Regions from separate parts of the Micromonospora sp. NPDC049836 genome, predicted to be linked through region 1. Evidence: riboswitches for the same ligand, from Rfam matches in the RefSeq annotation. Region 1 holds a riboswitch; the other holds the start of a gene.
What was found. Region 1 has a riboswitch for cobalamin ahead of ACIBPB_RS32830 ((2Fe-2S) ferredoxin domain-containing protein). Riboswitches for the same ligand answer to the same signal wherever they lie in the genome.
Positions count from the first base shown of each region.

Region 2: linked by a shared signal. The riboswitch ahead of ACIBPB_RS02925 (ribonucleoside-diphosphate reductase subunit alpha) and the one ahead of ACIBPB_RS32830 ((2Fe-2S) ferredoxin domain-containing protein) in region 1 are both predicted to bind cobalamin.

Region 1 covers NZ_JBITLH010000025.1:20,594-29,781, reverse strand. Annotated here, with positions in the region: gene cobF (precorrin-6A synthase (deacetylating)) at 1-461, opposite strand, end outside; gene cobN (cobaltochelatase subunit CobN) at 458-4,057, opposite strand; gene ACIBPB_RS32830 ((2Fe-2S) ferredoxin domain-containing protein) at 4,054-4,572, opposite strand; cobalamin riboswitch at 4,788-4,969, opposite strand; gene ACIBPB_RS32825 (sulfite reductase subunit beta) at 5,015-5,893, shown strand; gene ACIBPB_RS32820 (precorrin-8X methylmutase) at 5,890-6,555, shown strand; gene ACIBPB_RS32815 (precorrin-2 C(20)-methyltransferase) at 6,552-8,054, shown strand; gene ACIBPB_RS32810 (cobalt-precorrin-4/precorrin-4 C(11)-methyltransferase) at 8,055-8,810, opposite strand; gene cbiE (precorrin-6y C5,15-methyltransferase (decarboxylating) subunit CbiE) at 8,807-9,188, opposite strand, start outside.
Region 2 covers NZ_JBITLH010000001.1:618,553-627,740, forward strand. Annotated here, with positions in the region: gene ACIBPB_RS02925 (ribonucleoside-diphosphate reductase subunit alpha) at 1-1,960, opposite strand, end outside; cobalamin riboswitch at 2,086-2,293, opposite strand; gene ACIBPB_RS02930 (DUF2855 family protein) at 2,379-3,446, opposite strand; gene ACIBPB_RS02935 (glycoside hydrolase family 6 protein) at 3,582-4,973, opposite strand; gene ACIBPB_RS02940 (nucleotidyltransferase family protein) at 5,141-5,710, opposite strand; gene ACIBPB_RS02945 (fatty acid desaturase family protein) at 5,729-6,865, opposite strand; gene ACIBPB_RS02950 (hypothetical protein) at 6,865-7,038, opposite strand; gene ACIBPB_RS02955 (hypothetical protein) at 7,428-7,655, opposite strand; gene ACIBPB_RS02960 (MauE/DoxX family redox-associated membrane protein) at 7,801-8,667, opposite strand; gene ACIBPB_RS02965 (cell wall protein) at 8,783-9,188, opposite strand, start outside.

The DNA of each region.
Region 1 (9,188 bases):
TGGTGTGCCGCCAGCAGTTGGATGCTGCTGAGGCCGGGTACGACGTCCACGGTGATGTCGACCCGTGCGCGTTCGGCGATGCGGTCGGCCACACGGATCGCCGAGTCGTACAGGGCCGGATCGCCCCAGACGAGCACTGCGGCGTCTCCCGGGTTGTCCAGCAATGCCTGCTCGAACGCCTCGGCCCGTGCCTCGTGCCAGTCGCGTACCGCGCCGGTGTAGTCGGCCGGGCCGGCACGGTCGCGTTCCGGGTCGGGTACGTGCACGAGCCGCCAGGCGCCGGTGACGTGCCGGGCGCAGATCGCCTCGCGCATCGCGATGAGGTCGGCCGTGCCCGGGTGCTGTCCGGTCTTGTCGGCGACGAGGAAGTAGTCGGCCTCGTTGAGTGCCCGGACGGCCTGGGCCGTGACCAGTTCGGGGTCGCCCGGGCCGAGGCCGACCAGGGTGAGGCGCCGTGTCACGCCTGATCCTCCAGGTCTCCCTCGACCTCGAGGTACACGCGGGCCATCTCCGCCATGACCTCGGCGTCCGGTTCGGCCCACAGTCCACGGTCGGCGGCCTCGTTCAGCCGTTCCACGATGCCGCGCAGTGCCCAGGGGTTCGCGCGGCGCATGAACTGCTGGTTCGTCTCGTCGAGGACGTATTCGCGGGCCAGTGACTCGTACATCCAGTCGTGGACGACACCGGCGGTGGCGCCGAAGCCGTAGAGGTAGTCCACGGTGGCGGCGAGCTCGAACGCTCCCTTGTAGCCGTGGCGCTGCATCGCCGCGATCCAGCGCGGGTTGACCACCCGCGAGCGGAAGACGCGGTTGGTCTCTTCCTGCAGGCTGCGGGTGCGTACGGCGTCGGGCGTGGTGGAGTCACCGACGTACGCCCTGGGTTCGGCGCCGGTCAGCGCGCGGACCGTGGCGATCATGCCGCCGTGGTATTGGAAGTAGTCGTCGGAGTCGGCGATGTCGTGCTCGCGGGAGTCGATGTTCTTCGCGGCGACGGCGATGCGCCGGTAGTTGGTTCGCATGTCGTCGGTTGCCGCGATGCCGTCGAGGCCGCGGCCGTAGGCGAAGCCGCCCCAGGCGGTGTAGACGGCGGCCAGGTCGGCGTCGTCGCGCCAGGTGCCGGACTCGACGACCTGGAGGATGCCGGCGCCGTACGATCCGGGCTTCGAACCGAAGATCCGCGTGGTGGCCCGCCGCTGGTCGCCGTGCTCGGCGAGGTCGTGGCGGGTGTGTGCCCGCACGTAGTTGCGCTCATCGGGTTCGTCGAGCCCGGCGACGAGCTGCACGGCGTCGTCGAGGAGTTCGATGACGTGCGGGAAGGCGTCGCGGAAGAATCCCGAGATGCGCACGGTCACGTCGATGCGGGGCCGGCCGAGTTCGTCGAGGCCGATGACCTCCAGGCCGTTGACCCGGCGTGAGGCCGTGTCCCAGATGGGGCGTACGCCCAGCAGCGCCAGCACCTCGGCGATGTCATCGCCGGAGGTGCGCATCGCGGAGGTGCCCCACACGGAGAGGCCGACCGATCGGGGGTGCTCGCCGGTTTCGGCGAGGTGCCGGGCGACGAGGGACTCGGCCATCGCCTGTCCCGTTTCCCAGGCCAGACGGGACGGAACGGCCCGCGGGTCGACGGTGTAGAAGTTACGGCCGGTCGGCAGGACGTTGACCAGTCCGCGCAGCGGGGAGCCGGAGGGCCCGGCCGGGACGAAACCGCCGTCGAGCGCGTGCAGGACGTTGGTCAGTTCGTCGGTGGTGGCGGCCAGCCGCGGCACGACCTGCTCGGCGGCGAAGCGCAGGACGTCGCGTACCACCGGGTCGTCGTGCAGCGCGTCGATCGCGTCAGCCTGCCAGCCGGCCTTCTCCATCGCCTCGATCAGGGCACGGGCCTGCGCCTCCACGGCGTCGACGTCGGCCGCCGGGGCGTCCTCGGCAAGACCCAGCGCGGCGCGCAGGCCGGGCAGTGCCCGGTTCTGTCCGCCCCAGACCTGTGTCGCGCGGAGCACGGCGAGCACCAGGTTGACGCGTGCCTGTCCGGTCGGTGCCTGGCCGAGCACGTGCAATCCGTCGCGGATCTGTACGTCCTTGATCTCGCACAGCCAGCCGTCGACGTGCAGCAGGAAGTCGTCGAACTCCTCGTCGCCGGGCCGTTCGTCCAGGCCGAGGTCGCGATGCATCTGTGCGGACTGCATCAGCGTCCAGATCTGCTGGCGGACCGCGGGCAGCTTCGCCGGGTCCATCGCGGCGATGTTGGCGTGCTCGTCGAGCAGTTGCTCCAGCTTGGCGATGTCGCCGTAGCTTTCGGCGCGTGCCATCGGCGGCACCAGGTGGTCGACGATGGTGGCGTGCGCGCGGCGCTTGGCTTGGGCACCCTCGCCAGGATCGTTGACCAGGAACGGATAGATCAACGGCATGCTGCCGATCGCCGCGTCCGTGGCGCAGGCGGCTGAGAGCGCGGCGTTCTTCCCCGGCAGCCACTCCATCGAGCCGTGTTTGCCGAGGTGCACCACCGCGTCGGCGCCGAAGCCGTGTTCGAGCCAGCGGTACGCGGCCAGGTAGTGGTGCGACGGAGGCATGGCCGGGTCGTGGTAGATCGCGACCGGGTTCTCGCCGAAGCCACGCGGGGGCTGGATGAGGATGACGACGTTACCGGCGCGCAGTGTGGCCAGCACGATGTCGCCGTCGTCGTCGACGAAAAGCGAGCCGGGAGCCTCGCCCCAGGTCTCGGCCATGGCGTCGCGTAGCGCGGCGGGCAATCCGGCAGTCCAGCGCCGGTAGTCGTCCCGGCTGATACGCACGTGCGACTCGCTGAGCTGAGCCTGCGTGAGCCACTCCTCGTCCTGCCCACCGGCGGCGATCAAAGCGTGGATGAGCGCGTTGCCGGCCGTCGTGTCGGCATCCTCTCCCTCGACCGGGAACAGCGGGTCGAGCCCGGGAATTGCGCCGGGTGCGCCGAGGTCGTAGCCGGCATCTCGCATCGCGCGCAGCAATCGGATCGCCGACACGGGCGTATCGAGGCCGACGGCGTTGCCGATGCGGCTGTGCTTGGTCGGGTAGGCCGACAGGACGAGGGCCACCTTGCGCTCGGCGGGCGGGACGTACCGCAGTCGGGCGTGGTTGACGGCGACGCCCGCGACGCGGGTGCATCGCTCAGGGTCGGTCACGTAGCGGGGCAGGCCGTCGGCGTCGACCTCCTTGAATGAGAACGGGACGGTGATCAGGCGACCGTCGAACTCGGGGATGGCGATCTGGGTCGCGGAGTCGAGCGGGGTGACGCCTTCGTCGGACGCCTCCCACTCGGCTCTGCTGGACGTGAGCGCCAGAGCCTGCAGCACGGGGATGTCGAGGGCGCGCAGCCGTTCGACGTCCCAGGACTCGTCGTCGCCGCCGGCGCTCGCGGCGGCGGGCCGGGCGCCGCCGGCGGCCAGGACCGTGACGACGATCGCATCCAGGGTGGCGAGTTCGGCGTACAACTCCTCGGGCGCCGCCCGCAGTGACGAGACGTAGATCGGTACGCCGGTGGCCACGCCGGTGGTGTCGATGGCATCGGCGAGTTCGTGGGCGAACGCGTTGTTGCCGCTCACCTCGTGGGCCCGGTAGTACAGGACTCCGACGCGGGGCCGGGCGTCCGGGGCCGGCTGCCGGCTGACTCCCCACTCGGGCAGCACCGCCGGCGGTTCGAAGCCTTCGCCGGTCAGCAGCACGGTGTCGGACAGGAAGGCGTGCAGTTGGCGCAGGTTCTCCGCGCCGCCCTCGGCGAGGTAGCGGTGCGCCTCGGCGCAGACACCGATCGGGACGGTCGACAGCCCCATCAACGCGGCGTTCAGCGTCCGTTCCCCACCGAGCACGACCAGGGGACGGCCGGTGCCGCGGATCAGCGCGGCGAGGTCGCGTACGTCCTCGGGCGAGCCGAGCACCCGCAGAACGACCAGGTCGGCCTCGCTGGTCAGGGTGTCGCGGCGCTCGCCGGTGAGCCGGGCAGGGTTGGCCCAGGACCAGTCCGCGTTGCTGGCCCGCGCCGAGAGCAGGTCGGTGTCCGAGGTGGACAGCAGGGCGATGCGTGTCATGTTTCTCCTTCGGTGACACGGGAGCCGAGGCGCAGGTCGCCGACCGGACGGCCGGCGCGTAGGTGCTCGCCGACGAGGCGTGCCGCGTCGCCGGGTCGCACCGGCCCGTACCAGGTGCCGGCGGGGTGCACGACGGCGACTGGTCCGTGGTTGCACGGGAACAGGCAGCCGGTCTGGGCCATGAGGACGTCGGCGTCGGTGAGCTGCTGCTCGACGAACGCGCCCACGATCGCGCGATAGGTCTCGTCCGCGCCGCGGGCACTGCAGCGCGGGCCGCGGCACAGCAGTAGATGATGGCGGTACGGCGGCGTGGTCTCCCAGGCCGGTGAGGTGAGTGGCGCCTCGTGCCCGGTGATCGCACGCTCGCCGAACCGGATGACCGGCGGGTCGATCTGCTGACGGTGCCAGTGGCCGGCCACGCGTCCCACCCACGAACGGGCGAAAGTCAGGTCGTCGGTGCTCACCGGTTCCAGGCGAACCTCCCGAACGCCCTCGGCGTGCAGCAGGTCGAGCACATGGGTCAGCGTGGGCTCGCCGGCTTGCAGGAAGGCCAGTCGGGCGCCGGCTGCCTCGGCCTGCCCGCGTAGCACCGGCGACGCGGCGTCCGTCAGTGCGGTCGCGACGTGAACGAGGACGCTCACGGGGTCAGGAGCCGGTGATCCGGTGCGATCGGGACACGGGGTCTTCTTTCGTCCGGGGCCTGTGCGCGAGGCCTGGATGGGCACGTGTCGCAGACGGATCTGCGGCCAGCAGGTCTTCGGACTCGGGATCAACCGGACGGGGCGCCTTCCCAGACCGTGGGTCCAGTGGCGTCGTGCCCCGCCCGTCACCCTCACCGCTGCGCGTCAGTCCCGGATTCGCACCGGGTTCCCTGGCTCATGGCTGAGTTTGACTGGCATCACGACGGTAGCACCGACAGCCGGTGTCGCCGGGGACGGGCTCTGGCACCATGTCGCCGTGACCGAGAGGACCCGCCGCGACCTGTGTCCCGGCCTGCTGCGCCCATGGATCGCCGACGACGGCGCGCTCGTGCGGGTGCGCGTCCCCGGCGGGATCGTGCCGACTGCGGCGCTGTGCGCACTCGTGGAGGTGGCCCGTGCGCACGGCGACGGCGCGGTCCACCTGACCAGCCGCGCCAACCTGCAGGTGCGCGGTCTCGAGCACGACGGTGGGCGGCTGCCCGAGACCGTCGTCGCCGACGTCATCGCGACCGGGCTCGTACCGTCCACGTCGCACGAGCTGGTCCGCAACATCCTCGCCTCACCGCTGACCGGACGCAGTGGCGGCCGGGCCGATCTACACCCGGTCGTCGCCGGACTCGACGCACGGCTGCGCGCCGAGCCCCGGCTCACCGCGCTGACCGGACGGTTCCTGTTCGTGCTTGACGACGGCCGCGGTGATCTGGTCAGCCGTGACTTGGACCTGGGGTTGGTGGCGCTCGACTCGGACACCGCGCAGCTACGTGCCGGAACCTCGGCGTGGGGGCCCGTCATCCGGCTGGACGAGGCCGCCGCGGCGCTGACCGGGCTCGCCGTACGCTTCGCCGGGCTCGCGGGTGACCGGCCGGACTCACCCTGGCACGTCGACGAGCTGCCCGGCGCCGGCGCCGCGCTGCTGGGCACCGTACTCGACCGTGCCGAGCGGACCCGGGTGAGCACACCTCCACCCGCGCTGGGCAGGATCGTTCAGGATGACGGCCGCGTCACCGCGCACCTCGCGGCTCCCGGCGGCCGAGTGGACGCTCCCCTGCTGGAGGAGATCCGCGCGCTCGGCGCCGGCGAGATCGTCCTCACCCCGTACCGCACCCTGCTCGTCCCCGATCTGGAGAACGCATGAGCCTCACCACACCGGCACGCCGCTACGACTACGTCACCGACGGCGCGGCGATCTACGACGCCTCGTTCGCCACCATCCGTGCCGAGGCCGATCTCTCAGGTGTGCCGGCCGACGCCGAGAAGGTCGCGGTGCGGATGATCCACGCATGCGGCCAGACCGACCTCACCCGCAACCTGGTGATCCACCCCGGCCTGGTGGCCGCCGCCCGCGGGGCGCTGGAGGCGGGGGCGCCGATCCTGACCGACGCGCACATGGTCGCCGCCGGCATCACCCACGCCCGCCTGCCCCGTGACAACGAGGTCCGCTGCTTTCTGCACGAACCCGAGGTCCCGGCGCTTGCCCACCGGTGGGCAACGACCCGGTCGGCGGCGGCGGTGTCGCTGTGGACCGACCACCTCGCCGGCGCGGTCGTCGCCTTCGGCAACGCCCCCACGGCCCTGTTCCACCTGCTGGAGATGCTGCGCGACGGCGCGCCACGACCAGCTGCGATCATCGGTACGCCGGTCGGATTCATCGGCGCCGCCGAGTCCAAGCAGGCGCTCATCGACCTCGCCACCGACGCCCCCGGCCTCGACGTGCCCTATCTCGTGGTGACCGGGCGCCGGGGCGGCTCGGCGATGGCTGCCTCCGCGCTCAACGCCCTCGCCCGGGAGGCGGAGTGACCGGGCGGCTGTCCGGCGTCGGGGTCGGCCCGGGTGATCCCGAACTGATCACGCTCAAAGCCGCCCGGCTGATCGGCGCGGCCCAGGTCATCGCCTACCACCAGGGTGTCGGCAAACAGTCCAACGCGCGCCGCATCGCTGCCGGGCTGTTCCCGGACGACGTGATCGAGGAGGCGCTGGTCTATCCGGTGACGACCCAGAGCACCGAGCACCCGGGCGGGTACGCCGGGGCGATGGCCGACTTCTACGCCGAAGCCGCCGAGCGGCTGCGGGCCCACCTTCGTGCGGGCCGCGACGTGGTCGTGCTGGCCGAAGGCGACCCGATGCTCTACGGCTCGTTCATGTACCTGCACGACCGGCTCGCCGGCGAGTTCGACACGCAGGTCGTCGCCGGTGTGCCCGCCTTCGCCGCCGCCACCGCCACCACCGCCCTGCCGCTGGTCCGGCAGACCGACGTGCTGACCGTGCTGCCGGGAACGTTGCCCGAGCCCGAGCTGGCCCGGCGTCTCGCCGACACCGACGGCGCGGTGATCATGAAGCTGGGCCGGACGTTCACCAAGGTCCGCTCGGCGCTCGAGCAGGCCGGGCGCGTCGAGGGCTCCTGGTACGTCGAACGGGCGTCGATGACCGCCGAGCGGGTACTGCCTGTCGCCGACGTGGACCCCGCCACGGTGCCGTACTTCTCGATCGTGCTGGTCCCCGGCGACACCCGACCCGGAGTGGCCCGTTACGACCTCCCGGCCACCAGGGTCACCGAACCTTATCCCGGCGCCGAGGTCGTCGTCGTGGGCCTCGGCCCCGGTCCCGATCGGTGGCTCTCCCCCGAGGCGTCGCAGGTGCTCGCCGAGGTCGGCCACGTCGTCGGCTACGGCCCGTACGTCCAGCGCGTCGCGCAGCGCCCCGGACTCGTCCGCCACGCCTCCGGCAACACGGTCGAGCTCGAGCGGGCCCGGCAGGCGCTCGAACTGGCGCTCGCCGGTGAGCGCGTCGCGGTCGTCTCCGGCGGTGACGCGGGCGTCTTCGGCATGGCGTCGGCGGTGTTCGAGGCCGCGGAGGACCCCCGCTACGCCGGCGTCGCCATCCGTGTCGTACCCGGGATCTCCGCCGTCCAGGCGGTCGCGGCGCGCGCGGGCGCGCCGATCGGGGCCGATTTCGCGGTGATGAGCCTGTCGGACCGGCTCAAGCCGTGGGAGGTCGTGGTCAAGCGGCTGCGCGCTGTCGCCGAGGCGGATTTGGTGCTGGCCCTCTACAACCCGCGCTCACGCTCACGCACCGAACAGGTCGCGCAGGCCCGGGCCGTGCTGCTGGAGCACAAGTCCCCCCGGACGGTCGTGGTCGTGGGCCGCGACATCGGCCGGGCCGGGGAGAGCCTCACCGTCACCTCGCTCGGCGAACTGGACCCTGGCAGCATCGACATGAAATGCCTGTTGATCATCGGCGCCTCGGCGACGCGAGTCACCGCGGCCGGACGTGTCTGGAGCCCGCGCTTCGTGCCCTGATCAGCCGCGCACGCGGCGCTCGCGACCGGCCGAGTAGAGGAACGACTCGCCGCCACGGACGTCCCCGGCCAGCGCCGGGCCGACCAGGATGACCGCTGCCTGTCGCAGACCGGCCTGCTCGACCCGGCCGCCGATGTCGGCCAGCGTGCCGCGCAGGATGAGCTCCTGCGGCTGCGACACCCGGTGCACCACGACTATGGGGCAGTCGTGGCCGTAGTAGCCGGCCAGTTCGGCGGCCAGCTCGCGGGTACGCGTGACCGCCAGGTGCAGGGCGAGCGTCGCGCCGGTCGCGGCGAACGCGGCGAGCTTCTCTCCCGACGGCATGACCGTGGACCGGGCCTGCGCGCGGGTGAGCACGACCGACTGGGCCAGCTCCGGGACGGTCAGCTCGGCGCCGACGGCGGCGGCAGCAGCCGCATAGGCCGGCACGCCGGGCGTGACGTCCCACGGGACCCGGGCGGCGTCGAGCCGGCGTGCCTGCTCGTGCACCGCCGAGTACAGCGACGGGTCACCGGAGCACAGCCGTACGACCTCGGACCCGTCGGCGTGTGCCTGGACCAGGTGCGTGGTGATCTGGTCCAGGTCGAGGTGCTGGGTGTCGATCAGCCGGGCGTCGTCACGGCAGTGCTCCAGCACCTCGGCGTCGAGGTACGTGCCCGGGTACAGGCACACGTCGGCGGACTCGAGCAGGCGTACCGCGCGGAGGGTGAGCAGGTCGGCGGCGCCGGGCCCGGCCCCGACGAAATGGACGGTCATGAATCTCCCTTGACGATGGACCACTGGCTGACTGCCCGCGCGGGCGTCCAGCCGGTGAAGCCGCCGAGCGGTTCGGCGCGTTCGACGTGCAGGCGGACGAGTTCACCGCCGCGCCGGCTGTGCTGCTCCAGCAGCACCGCCTCGGTCTCGGCGGTGACACCGTGCACGACGAGCCGTCCACCTGCGCCGAGCGCATCCCAGCAGGTGTCCAGCACGCCGGGGACGGTGGCCCCGCCGCCGACGAACACCGCGTCGGGACGGTCCAGGCCGGACAGGGCCCCGGGCGCCGAACCCTCGACCAGACGCAGACCCGGCACGCCGAGGGCAGCGGCGTTGCGGTGCACCAGCGCGGCCCGGTCGGAGCGGGGCTCCACCGCG
Region 2 (9,188 bases), on a different contig from region 1:
GGTACGTGTTGACCTGGAGGAACTCGCCCGACATGGTCTCCCGCTTGAACAGGTTGGACACCTGCGGCTCGATGCACTCGTAGCAGCCGGCGATCGAGGCGATCGTGGCGGTCGGGGCGATCGCGACCAGCAGCGAGTTGCGCAGGCCGTGCGCGGCGACCGTCGCCCGCAGCGCCGCCCACCGGTCCTGCTGGCTGGGCTCGGCACCCCACAGGTCCGGGTGCAGCTCGCCCCGGGCGGCGCGGGTCTCGGCGTACGCCGGGTGCGGGCCGAAGCGTTCCGCCAGGCCGGCGGAGGTCTCCAGGGCGGTCAGGAAGATCTCCTCCTGGATCCGGGTCGACAGCTCCTTCGCCTCGGCCGAGTCGAACGGCAGCCGCAGCGTGAAGAACACGTCCTGCAGCCCCATCAGGCCGAGCCCGACCGGCCGCCAGCGCGGGTTCGACGCGGCGGCCTGCGCCGCCGGGTAGTAGTTGATGTCGATCACGCGGTCGAGGAACACCACCGCGGTGCGGACCGTGCCGCGCAGCCTCGCCCAGTCGACGCCGTCGGCGGTGACGTGCGCGCCGAGGTTGACCGAGCCGAGGTTGCAGACCGCCGTCTCGGTGTCGTTGTTCACCTCGAGGATCTCGGTGCACAGGTTGGACAGGTGGATGGTGTTGCCCGGCATCCCGGTCTGGTTGGAGAGCCGGTTGGACGCGTCCTTGAAGGTCATCCAGCCGTTGCCGGTCTGCGCCAGGGTCCGCATCATCCGCCCGTACAGGTCCCGGGCCTTGACCGTGCGGACCGCCTTCTTCTCGGCGATCCGGTAGGCCGCGTCGAACTCCTCGCCGTACAGGTCGGGCAGCTCCGGCGCGTCGGACGGGTCGATCAGCGACCAGTCGCCGTCGGCCTCGACCCGGCGCATGAACTCGTCCGGGATCCAGTTGGCCAGGTTCAGGTTGTGGGTACGCCGGGACTCCTCGCCGGTGTTGTCCCGCAGCTCCAGGAACTCCTCGATGTCCGGGTGCCACGGCTCCAGGTAGACGCAGGCCGCGCCCTTGCGCCGGCCGCCCTGGTTGACCGCCGCGACACCGGCGTCGAGGGTCTTCAGGAACGGCACGATGCCGTTGGACCGACCGTTGGTGCCCCTGATCAGCGCGCCCCGGCCGCGCACCCGCGACCAGGCGATCCCGATGCCACCGGAGAACTTCGACAGCTTCGCCACCTGGTGGTACCGCTCGTAGATCGAGTCCAACTCGTCCCGCGGGGAGTCGATCAGGAAACACGACGACAGCTGGGTGTGCCGGGTGCCGGAGTTGAACAGCGTCGGCGAACTCGGCAGGTACGCCAGCGACGACATCAGCTGGTAGAACCCGATCGCCTCGCCCGGCGTGCTGGACAAGCCGCAGGCCACCCGCAGCAGCCAGTACTGGGGCGTCTCCACCACCAGCCGCGACCGCGGGTGCCGCAGCAGGTACCGGTCGGCGACCGTGCGCAGTCCGAAGTACTCGAACCGCAGGTCCCCGCCGGGGTCCACGGCGTCGTCCAGCTTGCGGGCGTTGCGGGCCACGAACGCGGCCGTGTCGTCCCCGATCAGGCCCAACCCGTGGGCGTACCGGATCGACTGGCTGAAGCTGGCCACCCCCTGCCCACGGACCTCCTTGTCCACGTACGCGGCCAGCAACCGCGCCGCCAGCCTGGAATACTGCGGTTCCTCGCCGATCAGCTCCGCGGCCGTCTGGATCGACAACTTGTCCAGCTCGGCGGTCGTCGCGCCGTCGTAGAGGCCGCTGATCGTCTTCGTCGCGATCCGCAGCGGGTCCACCTCGTCCAGGTCCGCGACCCAGCGCTCCACCGCCCGGACGATCTTGTTGACGTCCACCGGCTCGGCGTCACCGTTGCGCTTGCGGACCTGCATCACCTGCCGGCGCTGCTCCGGCTGAGCCGGACCGGCGGGACGATCCTCCCGCACCACAGTCATGACCTCTCCCTCGCGCTGTCTCCGATGGCCTCGGACGCGCGGGAGGACGCCACGGCGCTGCCGGGCAGGGGTCAGCTCCGGTTGCCGGCGTCGGTCGTCCCACGCGACCTTCGACCGCCGCCCACGTACGCGGACGGCGCGCTGGCAGGTCTTCGGACTCGTGGGCGTCGTGCTCGTTCCTACTGGCCGTCGCTTCCCGGGCCTGCTCGGCCCAGTGCTTCATGACGGCGGTCGTTCCCACTCACCGCTGCGGGGCAGTCCCGGTCTCGCACCGGGTTCCCTGTTGCCTCGGCGATCCTGGTTGGATGCCGAACCAGCCACGACAGGCACTATATATGGGCACTCTCTTCGAGCAACACCCCATATGGTGTGTCGGCGTGTCGTGGCGAGCCCTGCGGTCGGCGCTGGTACCGAGCGCTCAGAACTGGACGACGTGGCCCACCCGCGGTGGCGTACGGCCGGCGAGGACGTCGCGCCACGAGTCCCGCAGCGCCGCCGGCCCATTGCCTGGCCGCACATCGAGCCATCCGCTCACCACCTGCGCGAACCGCTGCCAGGCGTCGGTGAACCGCTCGTCGAGGCCGTCGCGGTCCCAGTCCTGTCGGCGTTTGCGCATCTGCACCGGAGCGAAGAAGACCTCCTCGGCCGCGTCGGCGTTCGGAATCTGGTTGGTGAGCCCGACGGCGATGTCCCGGACCAGCCGGTCGCCGAGGTGACCACGGAGGGCGGCCCGGGTCGCCGGCGCACCGGACAGGTCAAGGTAGACGGTGGCGACGTCGTCCAGGCTGTCGACATCGTCGTAGGAGAGAACCTCGTCATAGCAGCCGAGCGATCGGGTGAAGCTGAGGTTGCCGGGCGAGGTGAGCCCGACGAGGCGCGGGGCGCGGCCGTGCAGTTCGTACGCCGCGGCGTACGCCGTCTTGCTCGACGCCGACGACAGCACCAGCGACCGCGCGCCGTAGAAGTCGTTGTCCGCGACCTGGTCGGCCAGCATGAACGAGGTGAAGAAGAGCGGGCGGAACAGGACCAGCAGGTCCTCCTGATCGGCCCGGTAGGCGGGATCGCCGACGGTCGACCGGTACGCGTTGTACGGGGAGGGCAGGTCGGCGCGGTGGGCGCTCGCGTCCCGGAACCCGTACCCGTCCACCCGGTCGGGGCGTACCACGAGGTGGCCGGCGGGCGGGAGGTAACCGTAGACCCGTTGACCGGGCTCTACCCCGGCCACCTTGGACGCGGTCACCTCGGCGAAGCCCCACAGCGGCGGGAGGCCCCACTGCCGGTCCAGCCCGTGCCGTTCGGGTGGGAAGAACTCCCAGTAGCGCATCGAGTCGCCGAGCACCGCGTACGTCACGTTGTTGGCGGTGAGGCCGACGCGGTCGACGCGTAGCAGCGCCTCCCCGTCGGAGATTCCGGGCGTCGCGGCGCCGACGAGCGTGGTGCGTGCGAGATCGTTCCGAGCGACGGCGAACGTCCACGAGTCAGCCATGGTGTGACGCTAGAGAGCCGCGGGAACGGGAACAAGTGCACTGGGAGTGCAAAATCCCACTCGACGCGCCGGACTAGACGGGGACGGCCCGGCGCGGAGAGCGTCCTCCGCGCCGGGCCGGGATATCGGGTGGCGTCAGCCGGCCGCGCAGGTGGCCGTCGCGCCCGACCCGGTGCCGGTGCCCTGGAAGCCGAAGTTGGTCGTCTGCCCGGCGCCGACCTGCCCGTTGTAGCTCACGTTGGTGAACCGGACGGTGCCGCTGGTGCCGCTGGCCTGGGCGTTCCAGACGCCGGTGATCGCGGCGCCGCCGGGCAGCGTCATGGTCACGGTCCAGCCGTTGATGCTCGCGGAGCCGGCGGTGACGTTCACGCTCGCGGTGAAGCCGCCGGACCACTGGTTGACCGCCACCGACGCGGAGCAGCCGTTACCGGTCGGCGGCGGCGTGGTGGGGGGAGCCGTGGTCGGCGGCGCGGTGGTCGGCGGGGCCGTGGTCGGCGGCGCGGTCGTCGGCGCCGCGGTGGTCGGCGGCGCGGTGGTGGGCGGGTTGGGCGCGCCGTTGGCCAGGCTGTAGGCCAGGTCCGGCTGGAACGAACCGGCCGTGTAACGGCAGCCGTCCGCCTCCCCCGGCGGCTTCACCCAGAGGTACGCGTCGATGTTGCCGTCACCGGTGTTCGTCGTCGGGTACTGCCCGATGCGCCGGTCGGTGTTGTCGTCGGCGCACCAGTCACCGCTGGCACCCCCGTTGCGGCTGGTGTCGATGACCTGGCGCTTGCCCTGGATGCCCATGCCGTTGAGGGCGGAGATGACCGCCCGGCCGAAGTTCGCCTCGCTGGAGGTGGAGTTGAAGTTCGACACGTTGGTGAAGAAGCCGTCGGCGTACTGCACGCCGGCCGCCCGGAGCCGGTTGGCCGTGTCACTCGCGCTGTTCCAGGTGGAGTGGCCACCGTCGAGGTACACCTTGGCGTTGGGGTTGGCCGACTTGATGGTCTGGGTCGCCGTCGAGAGCGCCTGGTTGCGCGCGTTGAGCTCGTTGCCGCTCAGGCACGTCTGCAGGGCGAGCGAGTCGGTTTCCAGGATGATGATGACCGTCTGGTTGCCCAGTCCCCGGGCGAAGTTGGACACCCAGGTCTGGTACTGGTTGAGGTCCGGCGCCCCACCCGCGCTGGCCCCGCCGCAGTCCCGGTTCGTGATCTCGTAGACCGACAGCACCGGGATCTGCTGCGCCGAGTTGGCGGCGCCGACGAACCCGGAGACCTCGGACTGCACGGTCGACGGGTTGAAGTTGGCGAACCAGCGGGCCTGCGGCTGACTTGCGATCTTGTCGCGGATCGCGGCGGCCCGGTAGTCGCCGGAGTTGGCGGCGACCCAGCGCACGACGGCCGAGTTCGGGTCCCGGTAGAGCGATCCGGACAGCGTGCCGGCGGAGGCGCTGCCGACGGCGAGACAGACGCCGACGACGGTGGCGCCCGCGACGGCCGCCACGCTGGCTGCCACCGGTCTGCGGCGGAGCGGGGAGAGGGTAGCCACGACGTGTTGCCTCCTGATCACATAGAAGTTTCTAAGTTTGTGGGAGCGTTCCCATGAAGGTAGCGGAGGCGCGCGCCGCTGCCAAGATGTCGAGACTCATCGTTGCGACCGCGGACGCGTTGCCGGGTCGAGGTTCGGGCGGCGCGACGGACCGCGCGAACGCCGGCTCAGGTCACCACGCGGACGCCCGGCCAGCGTTCGGCCGGGCGGTGGCGGGCCAGTCGTCGCCGGGAGACCTCCGGGCTGACCCGGGTCGGGTTGCGCCGCCACACCCCGTCGAGCAGGTCGTCCAGGCCGTGCGGCGCGCACACCCCGATCCGGTCGTGTGCGTCGAGACGGACGGCCACGGCAGTGGCGTACTCGGGCCAGGTGGCGACCGCCTCGGCGATGCCGCGCAGTGGGGCCACCGGGTCACCGCCGAACTTCGCGGGATACCAAGCGTGCACGGCCGCCTGGTTCTTCGCCTCCCACGGCGGCTCCGGCCAGGCCGCCACCAGTCGCGCGGTGGCCCGCTCGTCGTGATCGCGGCTCAGGTCCGCCGGATCGAAGAAGACGACATCGACATCCCGCACCGACGACGGGTCGAAGCCGTCGCCGTACCGCTTCCCCCAGACCAGATCGCGGACCACGCCCGCGCCGATCCAGGCGTCCGGCAGGCCGGAGTCCCGAACGACGCCCAGCGCCCGGACCAGCCACGGGCTGCGCTCGATCAGGCCCCGCAGGTCCTCTTCCCGCATCGGTTCCCCTCGTGGCCGCTACCCGGGCCGGTCGGCGGTGCCGAGGACCCCGACGTCGTTCAGGTGGCGCAGTCCCTCGGCCCAGGAGCGGCCCAGCGAGGTTTCGCGATAGTCGATGTCGTGCTCGGCGCAGAACCGCCGGATCAACGGGCGGGCGCGACGCAGATTGGGACACGGCATGCTCGGGAACAGGTGGTGTTCGATCTGGTAGTTCAGGCCGCCGAGCGCGCTGTCGAGCAAGCGCCCACCCCGGACGTTGCGGGAGGTGACGACCTGCCGCCGCAGGTAGTCGAGGTTGTCGTCGGCGCCGAGGATGGGCATGCCCTTGTGGTTCGGGGCGAAGGAGCAGCCGAGGTAGAGGCCGAGCAGTCCCTGGTTGACGAGGACGAACGCCACCGCCTGCGCCGGGCTCAGGACCAGGAACACGGCAGTGACGTAGCCGCCCAGGTGCAGGGCCAGCAGTCCGGCCTCGACCGGCCGCCGGGCGATCCGGCGTGGGCCGAGGACCGCCTTCACGCTGGCGGCGTGCAGGTGCAGGCCCTCGAGCAGGAGCATCGGGAAGAACAGATAAGCCTGGTAGCGGACCAGCAGCGCAGCGGGGCCACGCCGCCGGCGGGCCTGCTCGGCGGTGAAGGACAGCGGCGCCAGGGTGATGTCCGGGTCCTTGCCCTCGGTGTTCGGGTGGGCGTGGTGCCGGTTGTGCTTGTCCACCCACCAGCCGTAGCTGATCCCGGTCAGGAGGTTGCCGTGCGCCATGCCGATCAGGTCGTTCGCCCGACGCGACCGGGCTATCTGCCGGTGCCCGGCGTCGTGGCCGACGAACCCGGCCTGCGCGAGGACCACCGCCAGGACCGCCGCGGTGCCGAGCTGCCACCACGATTCACCCAGCCGGACGAAGAGGACGCACAGCCCGGCGAAGGAACCGACGACGAGGCCGATCCGCACCGCGTAGTAGCCTCGCCGCCGCCCGAGTAGACCCGCCGCCCGGACCAGCCGGGACAGCTCCGCGTAGTCGCTGCCCCGCTGCCCGGCGGCCCCGAGACCGGCATCGCTCAGGTCGGGGCTCCGGTACGGCGGATCGGGCTCGGCGACACCGGGGCTGGGCGCCGTGGTGGGACCTGCGCTGCTGGCGAGCGGTTCGAGCGGATCGCCCATCACGTGGCCGGCGCGTCGACGAGGTCGGCCGGGTCGAGCCGCAGGATGGCGAGCAGGCCGACGTGCTCCGTGGTGTCCACCCGCTCCGGCAGCTCGCGCTCGACCCAGTCGGCCCTGACCTGCTGCCCGCGTTGGCGAAGGATGCTGACGATCCGCTGTCTGGCGATCTCCATCGGGTGCTCCCTTGTGAAACCGTCCGGAAGCATCGGGCTCACGGGCGGCCGTGCCGGTTGGATCGCACCACCATCGGGACGCACGGCGGCTCTGAGCGGGTCGCGGTCGATGGATCCGGCGGTCGCGACGTGGTCGGCGATCCGCCAGCATGACCAGCGGGCTGTTACGGCGGGAGTGACGTCGCGCAGCACCCGGGCAGGCTGGTGGCGGCGGCGCCTGGCGGGCGCCGGGAAACGGGTGACCCGCTCACCGTACGCCTCGCCGCGCGGATCCGCACCGGGCCGGGCCACCGTGCGCGCGGGCTCGGCCGATCGACGCCCCGTCAGGGTGACCGGACGCCGCCGCGCCCGCCGGGTCACCCCCGGCGGCGACGCCCGGCCCCGCGCTGTCAGCTCTGCTGCCCCACCGCCGCGCGGACCGCCTGGGCGGGGCCGTCGAGCCGGCCGTTGAAGGGCGGGAAGCTGTTCTCGCCCAGCCGGCCGCCGTTACCCGCCCAGCCGTCCTCGTCCTGCTGCCGTCGGCGCAGCGTCATCGCGCCCGCCGCTCCGGCCAGTGTCCCCGCCGCGAAGGCGAGCAGTACCGCCTGCCGGATGTTGGGGTGCCTCTTCCGCGCCATGCCTGCTCCCGATGTCCAACGTGTCTTCATGATGCTGATTGTCGGACTCCATGGCTGACCGTGACGGGCGAATCGGCACCCTTGTATGCCCGCCCGGGCGGGCCGGGCCGCCCGGGTGGGCAGGCGGCCCGGGCGTGGCCGCCGGCTACGCCGGGACGACGTCGAGCCGGGGACCGGCGGGTCGCCCCGCCCCGGCCAGGGCGAGCACGGTCTGGCCGGTGGCGTCGTCGACGACGGCGACGCGTACCGCCGCGGGCTCCGGGTCGATCAACGGCACCGCGAACACGGCCGTCGCCGGGCGGCCCTGGTAGCGCGCGGCGTGTCCGACGAAGCGCCACTCGCCGTCGTCCCAGTGCTCCCGCACGTCGGAGCGGAGCAGCGACGCCACCCGCCGGTAGGAGTCGCTGAGCTGGACCTGCTGCACGGTGGCGAGCAGCGGGAGGCCGGACCCGCCGCGCAGCGGGTTGGTCAATCGGGCCCGCAGCCGGCGCAGCGGCAGCAGCCAGGCCGCGTCCAGTTCCGGGGAGAGCGCCACCACGGCGGCGGCCTCGGCCAGCAGCACGGCGCCGCCGGCCCAGGGGCGGCTGGCCAGCGCGTCCGGCCAGGCGCCGGGGAGCAGCGCGGCCAGTCCGGCCGCCGCCACCAGCAGCGCCGCCCGGACCAGGCTGCGGCCGGCGACCGGGGTGGGGCGGCTGCTCAGGCAGCCGCAGGAGGAGGCGGGCGCGGCCCGGCGGGCGTACCCGAGATAGCCGAGGAAGCCGACGGCCAGCGCGGTCGCGGCGACCGCCGCCAGTCGCGGGGCGGGCAGCAGCAGGAGGAGCGCGCCGAGGGTCAGCTCGACGCCGCCGAGCAGGCGGTACGCGGGCAGCGCCCGGTGCTGGCCGATCAGCCGGGCGAGGGCCGTCCGTTGGGCGGCCGCCCGGGCGTGCCGGTTGAGCAGTTTGACGCGCGCGGACGAGATCAACACCGCGCCGACGACCAGCGGTTGCAGCGCCGCGATCAGGTCGATCATCAGTTCTCCCCTCGAGTGGACCGGCGGGTACGCGCGAGCGGCGCGCGCCGCCCGCCGGCGGCTCCGGGCCGGCGCGTCTGCCGCGTCGCGACCCGGAGCCGTCGGGCGTGCCCGGTCAGGCGGCGGCGTAGACGGTGGCGATGTCGATCTCGTTGGTGTCCGGGTGCCAGGCGCCGAGCACCTGGACGTGCCGGCCGACCCGCAGCAGGGACAGGTCGCTGACCGCCGGCGTGCCGTTGTAGACCGCGGCGGAGCGGCCCTGCACCACGTGGGCGACGATCCGCTGCCCCTTGTGGTCGAGGTGCAGCAGGTTGCGGCCGACGGCGGCGATGTGCGCGTGCAGGTTGACGATGTTGACCCAGACGGAGTCGGCGGCGAGCGTCCCGTCGGGCAGGCGGACGCCGCGGGCGTAGAGCCCGTCGCCGATGGCGACCTGGTCGAAGGTGGTCGGGTGCAGCTTCCAGATGCTGGTCCCGTCGGTGATCCGGATGGAATGCAGCACCGTGTCGGATCCGGTGACC